2 regions of the Streptomyces sp. GS7 genome follow, and region 1 is predicted to be linked to the other one. Evidence: riboswitches for the same ligand, from Rfam matches in the RefSeq annotation. Region 1 holds a riboswitch; the other holds the start of a gene.
What was found. A riboswitch is a leader RNA that binds a small molecule or an ion and turns the genes downstream of it on or off. The one in region 1 is predicted to bind S-adenosylmethionine.
Positions count from the first base shown of each region.

Region 1 (8,206 bases):
CCGCCGGTAGGGTCGCCCCATGGGCAGCACCCCGAACGCCGCGCCGCACCCCGAACCGACGCCGGACCCGGCCCCGACGCCCCCCGCCGTCCCCACGCCGCACTCCGCCGCCGGCCGTGAGGGCCTCGCCGCGCTGCTGGCGCATCCCGAACGTGCCGTCGTCGCCCTCGACTTCGACGGCACGCTCGCCGACATCGTCCCCGACCCGGCGAAGGCCCGCGCCCACCCCGGCGCCACCGCAGCCCTCGCCCGGCTCGCCCCGCACCTGCGCGCGGTCGCCGTCATCACCGGCCGCCCGGCCGCCGTGGCGGTCCGTCTCGGCGGCTTCGAGGCCCTGCCGGGCCTGGACCACCTCGTCGTGCTCGGCCACTACGGTGCCGAGCGCTGGGACGCCGCGACCGGCACGCTGCACGCCCCCGCCCCGCACCCCGGCATCGCCGCCGTACAGGCCGAACTCCCCGGCGTACTGGACCGTTCCGGCGTCTGGCGCGGCACCTGGGTCGAGACCGCCGTCGAGCGCAAGGGCGGCCGGGCCGTCGCCGTCCACACCCGCCGCGCCGCCGACCCGCAGCACGCCTTCGAGACGCTGCGCGGACCGCTCACCGAGCTGGCCGAGCGCCACGGCCTGATCGTCGAACCGGGCCGGCTGGTGCTGGAGTTGCGCCCGCCGGGCATGGACAAGGGCGTGGCGCTCGCCGACTGGGTCCGGGAGACCGACGCCGCCGCCGTCCTCTACGCGGGCGACGACCTCGGCGACCTCGCCGCCTTCGCCGCCATCGAGAAGCTGCGCTCCGACGGGCCGGGCGGCGTCCTGGTGTGCAGCGGCAGCAACGAGGTCACCGAGCTGGCCGAGCGCGCCGACCTCGTCGTCGACGGCCCCCGGGGCGTGGTGGCGCTGCTCGGCGCCCTCGCGGACCACATCGAGAGCCGGCGCTGAGCCCGCCCGGGCCGGAACACCCGGCCCGGGCCGCTGCCGGGGCGCCGCTCTCTCCTTGCGGCCCGGGGCCGTTCCCCGGGACCCGGGACTACTCCTTGATGCCCAGGGAGGACAGCGCCGTCGTCCAGTCGTGCGCGATGGCCTGCTGCGCCTTGGCCAGGTCGGTCTTGCCGGAGCAGATGGCGGTCTTGAGCTTGTTCTCCACCCCGTCCTTGGGGTTGTTCGGCCCGGCGCCCGGCTTGTGCCCCGGGGACGGCGGCTCCACCCACAGGTTGCGCGGGTCGTTGGGGTCGCCGCCCAACTGGAGGCTGATGAGGTGGTCGTACTCGGCGTCGTGCATCGGGCCGGTGTAGCCGTACGACTTGGCGTTGGCGGCCTTCTCCCGGTTGGTGATGCTGACCGGCGGCCGGATGCCCTTGGTGTAGCCGCTGGAGCAGATGGTGGCCTTCAGCGTCTGCTGCGTGACCTTCGGGTTGGTCGCCCCGGGGGTGCACTTGGGGTCGGGCAGCGGCTGCTTGTCGGCGGTGTAGCGGACGTGGCAGGTGCCGGGGTCGGGCTGCTTCTGGACCGTGTACGCGGACTGCGGCCCGGGGCCGACGGGTATCGGCCCGGACGGGGCGGAGGCGGAGGAGCCCGGCGCCCCGGACTTCGAGGAGCTGCCGCCCTTCGGGTCGGACCCGCTCTTGCCGGACGTGCAGCCGGCGAGCGTGGTCGCCAGGACGGTGACGGCCGCAACCGCGGCCCATCGTGCGGAGATTGACATGGAACAAGAACTACCCCACTCCGGCCCCGCACAGCCGCGTGACGGGAGTGCGGGGGAGCATCCGCGGCGCGCCGGGCCCGGCTGGGCTAGCGCCCCCGGCGGAAGCGCTCGCCCACCGCGCCCTGATCGGTCTCCCACCAGGGCCGGGTCAACTCCGGTTGCGGAACAGTGGGTTCCGACCGCCGTACGGCCGGTTCGCCCGCTGTGTCGGTGCTGCCGGTGTTGTCAGTCTTGCCGGTGTTGCCGGTGTTGCCGGTGTCTTCGGACGCCCGCCCGGCCGGGGTCGGGGCCGCCGCGGGGGCGACCACCGCCAGCTCCCGGTCCAGCTGCGCGTCCAGCGCCGCTGTCCGGCCGCGCTCCGCCCGCACCCACTCCGCGAACACCGCGATCATGAACGGCAGTCCGACCAGCTCCGCGATCGACAGCATCAGCCCGCCGCCGAGCATCTGGTCCTGCTCCGGACTCGGGCCCCACGGCCGGTGCTGGGACGTGTACCAGCCGCCCGCGATCAGCGTCCCGCTGGTCATCACCACAATCCCGGGCACCGCGTCGACCAGCCCGTCCACCAGCACCAGCAGCGCCCGCACCGGATGGCTGCACCACGAGGGCAGCAGCTCCTCGCGGGTGAGCATCGGCAGCACGAACAGGCTGCCGGTGACGATCAGTTGCAGATACATCAGCTCGTGCAGCGGACCGTGCCGCAGCGCCGTCGAAAAATACGGCGTGAAGTAGATCGCCAGCTCGGAGGAGAGCACCAGAACGGTACTCACCAGCGGAAACGTCAGCAGCCGCAGCACCCGCCCGGAGAGCGCCGCGCGCAGCCGGCGCGCCGTACGGCCGTCCTCGGGCAGCGCCCGCAGCGCCAGCGAGAGCGGATCGCCGAGCGCCAGCCCGAGCGGCGCGATCAGATCGAGCACGATGTTCTGCACCGCGGCCGGCCAGAACAGCTCGTGGTCGTAGACCGCCAGCCCGGACATGGTCGCCACCACGACCGCCCCGAGCCCCAGGCCCGCGAACGCCACCGTCCGCGCCACCGGCCACCGCTCCCCGCGCCGCGCCAGCCGGACCACTCCCCAGGCGTACAGGCCGCCCAGCACGAGCACCAGCACGAGCGCGTACGGGTCGAGCTGCCAGCTGCCGGCCAGCCGCCCCGCGGTCGGCTCCGGCAGACCGGCCGCGAGCGTCGTGGTCGCAAGCGTTGTCACTGTCACGGACCACCACGCTAGCCGGGCCCGCGGACGATCTACCGGCGGGGCACCTCGGTGCGCCCCCGCCCGAGTCCTCAAGGAGCAGCGGGACCGGCCGCCGACGCGCCCGCGCGGGCGCCGGTCACTCCGCCAGCGCCCGCAACTGCTCCAGGAACCACCGTGCCGGCGGCAGTGCGGTGGCCGCCGCGGCCAGCCGCGCACTGCGCTCCGCCCGTTCCCCGGCGGGCATCGACAGCGCCGTGTGCAGCGCCTCCGCGGTCGCCCCGACGTCGTACGGATTGACGCCCAGCGCGTCCTCGCCCAGTTCCTCCCAGGCGCCCGCCTCCCGCGACAGCACCAGCGCACAGCCCGCGTCGGACACCACCGGCACCTCCTTCGCGACCAGGTTCATCCCGTCCCGGATCGGATTGACCAGCGCCACGTCCGCGAGCCGGTACGCCGCCAGCGACCGCGCGAAGTCGTCCTTCACATGCAGCACGACCGGCTGCCAGCCGGCCGTCCCGAATTCGGCGTTGATCTCGTCCGCGAGCCGGCCGACCTGGGCGGTGTAGTCGCGGTAGACGGGGAGGTCCTGCCGCGAGGGGTAGGCGAACGCGAGGTGCACCACCCGCTCCCGCCACTCCGGCCGGTCGGCCAGCAGCCGCCGGTACGCGAGCAGTCCGCGCACGATGTTCTTGGACAGCTCCGTCCGGTCGACCCGGACGATCGTCTTCCGGTCCGCCCCGCCGATCTGCTCCCGCAGCGCCGCCATCCGCTCCTCGACGTCGGCCCGCCGCGACCGCTCCCGCAGGAACTCCGCATCGGCGCCCAGGCCGTACACCCCGATCCTGGTCCGGTGCGCCTTGCGGTCCGGTGGCATCGCGATGACGCTGGGCGCCTCGTGGCGCGGCCAGTGCGCCGTGCAGTCCCCGCCCAGCGCCTGCTCGCAGCAGGCCGTGAACGCCCGCGCCCACCGCCCGGTCAGGAAGTTCGCCCGGTCCGCGCCGAGGATCCCCAGCACCAGCTGCCGCTGGATGTCGTCGGGCAGCATCGCGAAGTACTCCGGCGGCGCCCAGGGCGTGTGCGAGAAGTGCGCGATGTGGACGTCCGGCCGCACCTCGCGCAGCATCCCCGGCACCAGCGCCAGGTGGTAGTCCTGCACCAGCACCGCCGCCCCCGGGCTCGCGCAGTCCGCGAGCGCGGTCGCGAACGCCGCGTTGTACGCCTCGTACGCCGCCCACTGGCCGCGGAAGTCCGCGTCGAACACCGGCTCCAGGGGCGTCTGGTACAGCATGTGGTGCACGAACCACAGCACGGAGTTGGCGATGCCGTTGTACGCGGCGGCGTGCACATCGGCCGCGATGTCCAGCATCCGGACGCGCTGTCCACCGGTGTCCGCGGTATCCAGCAGCCCCCCGGTCCGCCGCACGGCCTCCCGGTCACCGTCCCCCAGCGCCGAGCACACCCACACCGCGTCTGTCTCCGGGCCGATCACCGACAGCCCCGACACCAGCCCCCCGCCGCCCCGCCTCGCGGTCAGCTCCCCGTCCTCTCCCAGGGCGTACGACACCGGCCCACGGTTGGACGCGACGAGAACCTCGGCACCTGGCTGGACCGCACTGCGCTCGGAGACCATGTCGCGACATTAACCACTGACCGATCCGCGCAAACGTACGGATCGCCGCTCAGGCTGCCCGCCGTTCCGCGTATTCGGGGATTTCGGCCATCGGCGGACGCTCCTCGGTGTCCACATCCGTCGTCCGCGGCACGAAGCCGTGCTCGCCGCGGTCGAACTGGGTGAGCCGGGGGCGCACCAAGTGACCCCGGGCCAACCGGAGTTGGGCGGTCCGGTAGATCGCCGCGGCCATCCGCCCGAGGGCCTGCCCGCCCTGGTGGCGGTGCTTGCGAACCCCCACGTCCACCTGCGCCAGCGCGTCCAGCCCGACGGTGTGCAGCGCGTCCACCAGCAGCCCCAGCTCGACCCCGTACCCGACGGGGAAGGGCAGCCGCTCCAGCAGCGAACGGCGGGCCGCGTACTCGCCGCCCAGCGGCTGCACGAAGCCGGCCAGCTGCGGCCAGTGCAGATTCAGCAGCGGCCGGGCCACCAGCTCGGTCACCCGCCCGCCCTGCTCCACCCCGGCGGCAGACCGGACCTGCCCGGCCCCGGTCTCCAGCGGCCGGTCGTACATCGCCTTGACGAACTGGATCTCCGGATCGGTCAGCAGCGGGCCGACGATCCCGGACACGAAGCCGGCGGAGAACTCCCGCAGGTCGGCGTCCACGAAGCAGACGATGTCGCCGGTGGTGACCAGAAGGGAGCGCCACAGGACCTCGCCCTTGCCGGGCACCGCCGGGATCCGGGGCAGCACGCTGTCCCGGTGGACGACCCGGGCGCCGGCCGCGGCGGCGACCTCTGCGGTGCGGTCGGTGGAGCCCGAGTCCAACACCACCAGCTCGTCGACCAGCGGGACGTCGGCGGTCATCAGCTCGGCCCGGATCGTGGCGACGATGGCGCCGACCGTGGCCTCCTCATCGAGCGCGGGCAGCACCACGCTGACCGTCCGGCCCGTCTGCCGCTTCGCCTCCAACAGCTGCTCCAGCGGCCGGTCCGCGGCGGACCAGGAGCGGCTGCCGAGCCAGCGCTCCACCTCTTCCAGCACGTCTACGACACTCCTCGATCGGCGCCCCGGGGGGCGACCGCTGTGATCCATCTCGCGGTTCGGACGACTATCTCAACCGTCAGCGCCTTCGGTTACAGTCTTGAACAACGCGGATCGCCCTCGCATGTCGGGGTCTCCGCGCCACAAACGCCTGGGTCCGCCCAGCGCCATACCGCTCATCCAGAGGGGCAGAGGGATACGGCCCGTTGAAGCCCCGGCAACCCTCCAGTCGGTCTCCGCCGCAGCACGCACTGCGCGCGAGGCTCCCGGCTAGGGAAGGTGCCAAATCCGTCTCACGGCGAGATGCGTCGTGAGGAAGATGAGGAGAAAGGGCCTCGCCTCCATGGCTGTGCACGTCACCGAATCCACTCCCTCTGTCGCTCTCGGCCCCGCCGTCGCGCTCTCCTGCCGCGAGTGCGGACAGCGCTTCGATCTCGGCCCGATCTTCGCGTGCCAGGAATGTTTCGGCCCCCTCGAAGTCGCCTACGAGCTGCCGACCGGCGACCCCGAGGGGTTGAAGAAGCGGATCGAGGCCGGCCCCGACAACATCTGGCGCTACGCCCCGCTGCTCCCCGTCCCCGCGGACGTGGCCGACAAGCCGAACCTCAACCCCGGCTTCACCAAGCTCGTCAAGGCCGACCGGCTCGCCGCCGAACTGGGCGTCACCGGCGGCCTGTACGTGAAGGACGACTCCGGCAACCCGACCCACTCCTTCAAGGACCGGGTCGTCGCGATCGCCGTCGAGGCCGCCCGCGCCTTCGGCTTCACCACCCTCTCCTGCTCCTCGACCGGCAACCTGGCCGGTGCGGTCGGCGCCGCGGCGCGCCGCGCGGGCCTCAAGTCCTGCGTCTTCATCCCGCACGACCTGGAGGCCGGCAAGGTCGTGATGGCCGCGGTCTACGGCGGCGACCTGGTCGGCATCGAGGGCAACTACGACGACGTCAACCGCTTCTGCTCGGAACTCATCGGCGACCCGCTGGGCGAGGGCTGGGGCTTCGTCAACGTCAACCTCCGCCCGTACTACGGCGAGGGCTCCAAGACGCTGGCGTACGAGATCTGCGAGCAGCTGGGCTGGCGGCTGCCGGACCAGATCGTCATCCCGATCGCCTCCGGCTCCCAGCTCACCAAGATCGACAAGGGGCTCAAGGAGCTGATCGCCCTCGGCCTCGTCGAGGACCGGCCGTACAAGATCTTCGGTGCGCAGGCCGAGGGCTGCTCGCCGGTGTCGGCCGCCTTCAAGGCCGGGCACGACGTCGTACGGCCGCAGAAGCCGAACACCATCGCCAAGTCGCTGGCGATCGGCAACCCGGCCGACGGTCCGTACGTGCTCGACATCGCACGCCGTACGGGCGGTGCGGTCGAGGACGTCGACGACGAGCAGATCGTGGACGCGATCAGGCTGCTGGCCCGTACGGAGGGGATCTTCGCGGAGACCGCGGGCGGGGTGACCGTCGGCGTGACCAGGAAGCTGATCGAGGACGGTGTGCTCGACCCGTCGCTGACCACGGTCGTGCTGAACACCGGTGACGGCCTGAAGACCCTCGACGCCGTCGCCGCCGGTCCCACGGCCACCATCCGCCCCGACCTGGACGCGTTCCGCACGGCCGGCCTGGCCGGCTGAGCCCGCTTTCGCCCCTACGCTGCCGCCGGGCAGCTCCCCCAGTCCTACCCCGCACCCGCTGGAAGGCAGAACCATGAGCGTCAAGGTCCGCATCCCCACCATCCTCCGTACGTACACCGGCGGCGCGGCCGAGGTGGCCGCCGAGGGCGCGACCCTCTCCGAGGTGATCTCCGACCTGGAGAAGAACCACCAGGGCATCGCGGCCCGTGTGCTGGACGACGCGGGCAAGCTCCGCCGGTTCGTGAACGTCTACGTCAATGACGACGACGTCCGCTTCGAGCAGGGCCTTCAGACCCCCACCCCGGACGGTGCGGGCGTTTCGATCATTCCCGCGGTCGCCGGAGGCTGCTGAGCGATCTGCCGCATTTGGCGCCTAATTTGCGCCAACTCTTGCGTTGCTTGACCGAAATTGCCCCGTCCGGCATAAACGGACGGGGCAATTCCGCGTTGTGAAAGGGGATACCATTGGGGCGATCCCTCTCGGCCTATCTCCGCGCGCGTGCCGAACGCATATGAGACCGCGGTGAGTTGTGCCCAAACCGTGTGCAGCTTTTGTCGCCTACGCGGCTTATTCCCGGCCCGAATTGCACCGGAAAATTGCGACTTCCGGTCATATTGCCGATTCCCTGCCGCCAGAATTCTCGTCCGATTGACCTGTTGCGCTGGGCATCGGTCCAGATACATTCAGCGGCGGTCGACGCGTTCCGGCGCACACCCCCATTCGCGGGGTGAGGTCTGACCCGGGTCCGCGGAGTGCGGTCCTGCGCAAGGGCCAGTAATAGGGGAGTTAGGCATGGCTCAGGGCACCGTCAAGTGGTTCAACGCGGAGAAGGGGTACGGCTTCATCGCGGTCGACGGTGGTGCGGATGTATTCGTCCACTACAGCGCGATCCAGATGGACGGTTACCGCACCCTTGAGGAGGGTCAGCGGGTCGAATTCGAGATCTCGCAGGGCCAGAAGGGGCCGCAGGCGGACATGGTTCGGGTCAGCGCCTGAGGCGGCGACCGACTGCGCGTCGGGAAGGCCCGCACCCTACC
Region 1 covers NZ_CP047146.1:8,293,658-8,301,863, reverse strand. The annotation lists gene otsB (trehalose-phosphatase) at 20-937, shown strand; gene GR130_RS35990 (hypothetical protein) at 1,026-1,700, opposite strand; gene GR130_RS35985 (cytochrome c oxidase assembly protein) at 1,787-2,911, opposite strand; gene GR130_RS35980 (alpha,alpha-trehalose-phosphate synthase (UDP-forming)) at 3,030-4,523, opposite strand; gene GR130_RS35975 (glucosyl-3-phosphoglycerate synthase) at 4,573-5,547, opposite strand; SAM riboswitch class I at 5,721-5,873, shown strand; gene thrC (threonine synthase) at 5,891-7,168, shown strand; gene GR130_RS35965 (MoaD/ThiS family protein) at 7,242-7,520, shown strand; gene GR130_RS35960 (cold-shock protein) at 7,962-8,165, shown strand.

Region 2 (8,206 bases), 6.1 Mb from region 1:
AACAGGGCCGATGCAACCGGCCGGGCGCCCGCCTTGGCGACGCCGTCGGCCACCTCCCGGTCCGTGGAGACGACCACGACCGGCCGGCCGGGCGGCTCGGCCCGAACCAGCTGGCGGATCAACTCGTCGGCCGTCACGCCCGGTTTGCTGAACAGCACCCGCACCCCGCGCGGCGGCGCCAACAGCACCGGCGCGGCCAGCTCCGCCCCGTCGAAGACGCAGGTCATCTCCGCGCCGGTCTGCGCGGCCAGCACCGCGAGGCCACCCAGCAGCCGCAATCGCTGCTTTTCCAACGGCATGGTCGGATAGCCGGTTTTGGTGACGTTGTAGCCATCCACCACCAAATGCGCCTGCGGCAGGGCCAGTAGCTGGTCCAGCAGCGCCGGGTCGGTCTCGGAGAGCGCCCGGGTCGCGATGTCCTTCGGCGTCATCCGGCCCGGCGCGACCGCGTCGACGGTGTCCGCCGGGCGGACGGCGGCCGGCGGCAGGGCCAGCTCGCGGCGCAGCCCCTGGGCCGCGTCCAGCACGGTGTCCAGCAGCAGCCGCAGCCGCATGTCCTCGACGCTGCGCCCCTCGCGGGCCGAGCGCCGGCTGGTCTCCAGCGCCGCCTCGGCCTCCGCGATCCGCGCCCTGAGCCGGCGCACCTCGCTGTCCGCCGCGGTCCGCTCGGCCGCCGCCCGCTCCCGCGCCTCGACCACCGCGGCCTCGGCCTTGCGGACCGCCGCCTCGCCGCGCTTGACGTCGCTGAGCGCGCTGCGCAGCTTGCGCTGCAGCGACTCGTTCTCCTTGCGGGCCGCCTCCAGGTCCGCCCGGACCCGGTCCGCGTCCGTACGGGCCTCGCCGCGCGCCTGCACCAGTTCCTCGCGCAGCCGGGACAGTTCCCGCTCGACCTCCTCGCCGGCCCGTTCGGCACGCGCCCGCTGCGCCTCCTCGCCCGCCGCCGCGACCAGCTTGACCCAGCCCTCGGGGCGCAGCACGTACGCCGCCGCGGCGACATCGAGCGGATCGGCGGCGGCGGGCGGGGTGCCGTGCTCCAGCGCCTCGGCCAGCTCGGGCTGGGACTCGCGCAGCTTCCCGGCGATCCGCTGCCGGAAGACCGGGTCGCTCTCCAGCGCCGCGGCCATCGCGTTGCCGGCGAACTTGGCCCGACGAGTCGGGGTGAAACGGGCGTACTGCCGCAGCGGTGGCGGAAGTTCGGCGATCGTCAGGGCGCCGAACGACTCCGCGGTGAGCGCCACGACGCGGCGCCGTACGCCCTCGGGCAGCGGCTGGTCGAGCACGTCGTCGGCCATCCCCTCGGGGGCGTCGTCACGCTCCGCTCCCGGCTCCCCTTCTGGACGTTCCACCACTGCTGCATCGCTCCGATCTCAGGCGCTCGCGCCCGGACGGTCCACCAGCTCGATCTGGTCGACCGCGTTGCACCAGCGGCAGCGCACGGACTCGACGCTCTCGCTGAGGACCTCGCGCTCCTCCACCTTCGGCTCTCCCGCCAGGTCCAGGTGCACGTACTCGACCACCTTGGACCGGCGGGTCACATCGAAACGGGTGAGATTGCCGCACAGCGTGCAGCGCCACCGCGTCTCGGCCGTCGGCAAGGGAACAGCCATGGTGTCGTCCTCTTTCGTGCTCGTCGGGCTCGTGCTGGGGTCGGTTCACGCGGTACGCCGTCGGACTGCGGAACTACGCAACGTACTTCCTGTAACCCTACGGCCTGATGGGGGGCCGGTGCGGGCCCGCCCGGGAGGCGGGACGCGGCGAGGCACTCTGTCCCGATTCACCGCATTGCGTCATGATCACTTCATGACGGCGCCGGCCCACCCCGCCCGCTCGCTGAGAGCGGTGTTCTCCCGGATGACGAACGTGCTGATCGGGCTGTGCTGCGCGGTCTTCGTGTTCGGACCGGCCTCCGGACTGCTGCGGATATACGGCACCGGCGACGCCCTGCTGCGGGCTCAGACCCGGTACTTCGAGCACTGGGGCGTGATTCCGCTCGATCTGTGGAGCGGCTCGGCGAAGGCCCTGATCACCCCGCTCACCGCGCTGTTCGTGCACGGAAGCTGGCTGCATCTGCTCGGCAACATACTGTTTCTGTACGTCTTCGGCGGGATGACCGAGACCCGGATGGGCCGGCTCCCGTTCACCGTCTTCTACCTGACCGTCGGCTATCTGGCGCTGCTGGGCTACGCCGCCGCGCACGCCTCCTCGGACCAGACCCTGGTCGGCGCCTCCGGCTCGATCTCCGGCGTCCTGGGCGCCTTCCTCTTCCTCTTCCCGCGGGCCCGGGTCACCAGCGTCTTCCCGTTCCTGTTCTTCCTGCCGCTGCGCTTCCCCGCCTGGCTCGTCCTGCTCTTCTGGTTCTTCCTCCAGTGGCAGGCGGCCCGGCACGACCCCTCGGGCCCCGGCGTCGCCTACCTCGCCCATGTCGTTGGCTTCGCGCTCGGCTTCCTCTACGCCTGGGCCCGCTACGGGAGGGATACTGTGGGGGCGACCAGGGACAACCGGCCCGCGACCGAGGGAGAGAGCCAGCCGTGATCACGTCGATCGTGCTCATCAAGACCAGCGTGGACCAGATCCCGGAGATCGCGGAGAAGATCGCCGCACTGGAGGGTGTCAGCGAGGTCTACTCGGTCACCGGCGCGCACGACCTCATCGCGATGGTCCGGGTCGCCGAGCACGACCAGCTCGCGGACGTCATCCCCGGCCGCATCAGCAAGGTCCCCGGCGTAGCCTCCACCGAGACGCACATCGCCTTCCGCACGTACTCCCAGCACGACCTGGAGGCGGCGTTCTCCATCGGCCTGGACGCGTGACGCTGGCGCTTGGCTGGCTTCCCACGTTGTCGGCTTTCCCGCCGTGGGGGTTTGTCGCCGTTGCGCGGCTCCGCTGCGCTTTGCCTGCTTCCCACGTTGCCGAGTGCGGCGCCGTTGCTCCCCCACTGCCTGAAGCGCGTGGGAGGTACCCCCACGCGGCGGGCGGGGCCGCTGCGCGGGGCTGTCGGCTGCGGTGGCGGTCCTGCGGGGCAGGGTGTCCGGACTGCTTCGCTTTACGTCCGGACACCCTGCCCCTCCGGCCCGCCCCCTCCCGTGAATGGGTGGGAAAAGAGACGGGTGGGGCGCGCGTGACTGGGCCCGCGCCGGTTCATGGGTGGAAAGAGACCGTCACCGGACCACTCGCCCAAGCCCCCATCCACCGTCTTTCTCCTCCCACCCACGGGAGGGGGCGGGCCGGAGGGGGCGGTGTGCAGGACGTAAAGCGAAGCAGTCCTGCATACCGCCCCCGGAGGACCGCCACCGCACCCGAAAGCCCCGCGCAGCGGACAACACCCCGCGCCGAAGGCGCAAAAGCGAGCAACCCCCACGGCGGGAAAGCCGAACACGTGGGAGGGACAAGCTACGCACTCCGTACCGGGACACAACGGCCGTCCTCCGTGCGGTAGTTCCACCGCGCACCGTTCGTCACCAAATCCCTGACCGCGCGGACGAACCGCTCGACGTGCTCGTCGGGGGTCCCGGCGCCGAAGCTGACCCGGATCGCGTTCAGCGACCGCTCCCCCGGGGCCGCTTCCGGGGCGCCGCATTCCCCCGGGTCCTGCGGGTTGCCGCCCAGCAGGGTGCGGACGAGGGGGTGCGCGCAGAACAGGCCGTCGCGGACGCCGATGCCGTACTCCGCGGACAGCGCCGCCGCGAAGTGCGAGCTGTTCCAGCCCTCGACCACGAACGAAAGGACGCCCACCCGCGGCGCGTCATCGCCGAAGAGGGAGAGCACCCGGACCTCCGGAACGTCGGCAAGGCCCGCCCGGACACGGGCGATCAGCTCCTGCTCGCGGGCGACCAGCCCCGCGAAGCCGGCCTCGGTCAGTGCCTGGCAGGCGGAGGCGATGGCATAGGCGCCGATGACGTTGGGCGACCCGGCCTCGTGCCGGGCCGCGGTGGTGTGCCACTCGACGTCCACCCCGCCGTCGGTGCGCCGCGCGACCTTCCGGCTGGCACCGCCGCCGGCCAGGTACGGCTCGGCCTGCTGGAGCCAGTCGGCGCGGCCGGCCAGTACGCCGGCGCCGAACGGTGCGTACAGCTTGTGGCCGGAGAACGCGACCCAGTCGACGTCGAGTTCCGCGATGTCCACGGGGTGGTGCGGCGCGAGCTGGGCCGCGTCCAGCACGATCCGCGCGCCGTGGGCGTGCGCGGCGGCGGCCAGTTCGCGGACCGGCCACAGTTCACCGGTGACGTTCGAGGCGCCGGTGACGCAGACCAGTGCCGGGCCGTAGGGCTCGCGGGCGGCCAGCGCCTTGTCCAGGGTGTCCACCGCCTGCCGCGGGGTGCGCGGCGCGTTCAGATAGGTCACCGCGAGGTCCGCGCGGTGCTCCCAGGGCAGCAGCGAGGCGTGGTGCTCGGTCTCGAAGACGAACACCCGGGTGCCCTGCGGGAGCGCGGCGGCGAGCAGGTTCAGCGAGTCGGTGGTGGAGCGGGTGAAGACGACCTGGTCGCCCTCCCGTCGCCCACCACCGCCCTTGCCGGACTGGGCTTCGCCCAGGCCCCCTTCGATGCGGCAGCCGAGGAAGTCGGCGACCGTCTTCCGGGCGTTCTCGAAGAGGTCGGTGGAGAGCTGCGAGAGGTAACCGGCACCGCGGTGGACGCTGCCGTAGTACGGGGCGTAGGCGGCCACGTCGTCCCAGACCCGCTGGAGCGCCGGGGCGCTGGCGGCGTAGTCCAGTGCGGCGTAGTCGACCTCGCCGCCGGTCACCAGCGGGACGAGGACATCGCGCCCCAGCACGGGCAGCGGGGCACAGACGGAGGGGTCGGCGGCAACGGCGGAAACGGACATGGCGAACTCCCGTGAGAGGCAAGCGAATTCGCTGCGGGCGGGCGCGTCGGCAGGCGTATGGAGGAACACCGGAGCGCACGGCGGCACCGCAACGTGAAGGAAAACCCTCGGCAGAAGAGGAGGGAAGGGGTGCGGAAGGGGGGCCTGCGGGCCCTATCGCATTCGCTGCATCACGGAAAGGACTCCCTCGGGGACCAGGATCCCTGGCGAGGGATCCGCGCTTGCCGCAGACCTCGCTGCCTGCGACCTGGTCATCACCCGGGGCACCCCGCCACGGAAGGAGGGTTGCCGGACAGCGGGCCGGGGCCTGTGTCGCTGTCACTCGTGACCTGGGCTGAATCATGCCACACGATCAACATGGCGCAAGCCCCGGTCCGCATCCCGGACCGGGGCCTGCGTCACCTGGCCGTTCGCGTCAGGCGTTGCTGGCCGCCACCCAGCGCTCCAGCACCCGCTTGGCGGCGCCCGAGTCGATCGCCTCGGCGGCCTTCGCGAGACCGGTCCGGATCCGCTCGGCCAGCGGGGCGTCCGACGGCTCCAGCGCCGCCAGCGCCGCCGCGGCGTTCAGCAGGACGGCATCGCGGACCGGCCCGGTCTCCCCGTCCAGCAGCCGGCGGGCCACGTCCGCGTTGTACGACGCGTCGGCGCCGCGCAGCGCCTCCACCGGCACCAGCTCGATGCCGACGTCCCGCGGGTCGAAGGGCTCCTCGCGGACCGTGCCGCCGCGCACGATCCACACCCGGGAGGTGGCGGTCGTGGTCAGCTCGTCCAGCCCGTCGTCGCCGCGGAACACCAGCGCCGAGGAGCCGCGCTCGGCGAGCACCCCGGCCAGGATCGGCGCCATCCGGGCGTCCGCGACGCCGGTCGCCTGGGCGCGGACCCGGGCGGGATTGGTCAGCGGGCCCAGCACGTTGAACGTGGTGCGGATCCCCAACTGCCCGCGGGCGGCGGCCACATGGCGCAGCGCGGGGTGGAACTTGGCCGCGAAGCAGAAGGTGATCCCGGCCTCCTCGGCGACCTCCACCACCCGTTGCGGGCTCAGGTCCAGATTGACGCCCAGCTTCTCCAGGACGTCGGAGGCGCCGCTGGCGGACGAGGCGGCCCGGCTGCCGTGCTTGACGACCTTGGCGCCGGTGCCGGCGACCACGATCGACGCCATGGTGGAGATGTTGACCGTCTTGGCGCCGTCACCGCCGGTGCCGACGATGTCCACGCTGGGGCCGGGCACCTCGATCAGGCTGGCGTGCGCGTACATCGCCCGCACCAGCCCGGTGATCTCCGCCACGGTCTCGCCCTTGGCGCGCAGCGCGACCGCGAAACCGGCGATCTGCGCGTCGGTGGCCTGGCCGCGCATGATCTTGTCCATGACCCAGGCGGTGTCGTCGGCGCCGAGGTCGCGGCCTTCCAGGAGGGCGTTCAGTACGGCCGGCCAGGAGTGGTCCGCCACGCTGCCGCCGCCTGCCGGGGTCACAACGTTCATGGTCCACGCTCCTGGTTCGTCTGCTGCGTATGCCGTCACCCTATCGAGCCCCGGGCATGCCGAAGGGCCCCGTCCTCTTCGTGGACGGGGCCCTCTGGGTGGCGTACTACCGGCGGTGCGCGCGGTGGCGCCCGCAGGGATCAGTGGTGGCCGTGGCCGCTGGTGATCTCCTTGTACTCCTCGACGGTGGGCTTCGGGATGACGTTGTCCTCGCCGTAGTAGCCCTTGGAGAGCTTGGCGCGCAGCTTCTCCGTGCGCTTGAGCTTGCGCCGGACGCCGTTCTCGTCGACCTCGGGGCCGAGGGCGATCGGCTCGGGCTGCTCGTGCTGCGTCAGGAAGTGCAGCTGCTCCTGGTCGAGGGGCTCGTGCACCTCGATGAACTCACCGTGCGGCAGGCGCTTGATGATGCCGGACTCGCGTCCGTGCAGCACCTTGTCCTTGTCGCGGCGCTGGAGGCCCAGGCAGATCCGCTTGGTGGCGATGAAGGCCAGCACCGGCCCGACGAAGAACGCGATCCGGACGAACCAGGTGATCGAGTTGATCGACAGGTGGAAGTGGGTGGCCCACAGGTCGTTGCCGCCACCGATCAGCATCACGAAGTACGCGACCAGCCAGGCCACGCCGAACCCGGTGCGGGTGGGCACGTTGCGCGGGCGGTCCAGGATGTGGTGCTCGCGCTTGTCGCCGCGGACCCAGGACTCGACGAACGGGTAGACCGCGATGGCGACCAGGACCAGCGGGAAGACCAGGATCGGGATGAGGACACCGAAGTTGATGGTGTGGCCCCAGAAGTTCCACTCCCAGCCCGGCATGACACGCACCAGGCCCTCGGCGAAGCCCATGTACCAGTCCGGCTGCGCACCGGTGGACACCTGGTCCGGCCGGTACGGACCGATGGCCCACACGGGGTTGATGCTGGCGACCGCGGCGATCACCGCGATGACGCCGAAGACCAGGAAGAAGAAGCCTCCGGCCTTGGCCATGTAGACCGGCAGCAGCGGCATGCCGACGACGTTGTTGTTCGTCTTGCCGGCGCCCGGGAACTGCGTGTGCTTGTGGTAGATGACGAGGATCAGGTGGGCCACCAGCAGGCCCAGCATGATGCCCGGCAGCAGCAGCACGTGGATCGTGAAGAACCTCGGGATGATGTCGTGCCCGGGGAACTCGCCGCCGAAGATGAACATCTGCAGGTACGAGCCGATCAGCGGCATCGCCAGGATGACGCCCTCGATGAACCGCACACCGGTGCCGGAGAGCAGGTCGTCGGGGAGCGAGTAACCGGTGAAGCCGGTGAACATGCCCAGCACGAACAGCAGGAAGCCGAAGAGCCAGTTGACCTCACGCGGCTTGCGGAACGCGCCGGTGAAGAACACCCGCATCATGTGGACCATCATCGCGGCCAGGAAGACCAGCGCGGCCCAGTGGTGGATCTGCCGGATCAGCAGACCACCGCGGACGTCGAAGCTGATGTCCAGCGTCGACTCGAACGCCTGGGTCATCCTGATCCCGTGCATCGGCACGTAGGACCCGTGGTAGGTGACCTCGGCCATGCTCGGGTGGAAGAACAGCGTCAGGTAGACACCGGTCAGGATGATGATGACGAAGCTGTAGAGCGCGACCTCGCCCAGCATGAAGGACCAGTGGTCCGGGAAGATCTTGCGCATGTTGGCCTTGGCGAGGCTGTAGATGCCCAGCCGGCCGTCCGCCCAGTCGGCGATCCGCTCGCCCCGTGGTGCCTGCCCACGGCGCGCAGTGGTCGCGGTTGTCTCGTTACTCATCCGCGCTCCCAGAAGCTCGGGCCGACGGGCTCCGCGAAGCCGCTCGCGGCCTCAAGGAAGCCGTCCTTCTCCGTGATGTGCAGCTGCGGCAGGGCGTGCCCGGCCGGACCGAAGATCACCCGACCGC
Region 2 covers NZ_CP047146.1:2,169,909-2,178,114, reverse strand. The annotation lists gene GR130_RS09375 (NYN domain-containing protein) at 1-1,292, opposite strand, end outside; gene GR130_RS09370 (hypothetical protein) at 1,368-1,607, opposite strand; gene GR130_RS09365 (rhomboid family intramembrane serine protease) at 1,801-2,532, shown strand; gene GR130_RS09360 (Lrp/AsnC family transcriptional regulator) at 2,529-2,810, shown strand; gene GR130_RS09355 (aminotransferase class V-fold PLP-dependent enzyme) at 3,391-4,821, opposite strand; SAM riboswitch class IV at 5,034-5,151, opposite strand; gene trpD (anthranilate phosphoribosyltransferase) at 5,237-6,301, opposite strand; gene qcrB (cytochrome bc1 complex cytochrome b subunit) at 6,442-8,079, opposite strand; gene qcrA (cytochrome bc1 complex Rieske iron-sulfur subunit) at 8,076-8,206, opposite strand, start outside.
Region 2: it holds a riboswitch for S-adenosylmethionine, as region 1 does, so the genes downstream of both, GR130_RS09355 (aminotransferase class V-fold PLP-dependent enzyme) here and thrC (threonine synthase) in region 1, are expected to answer to the same signal.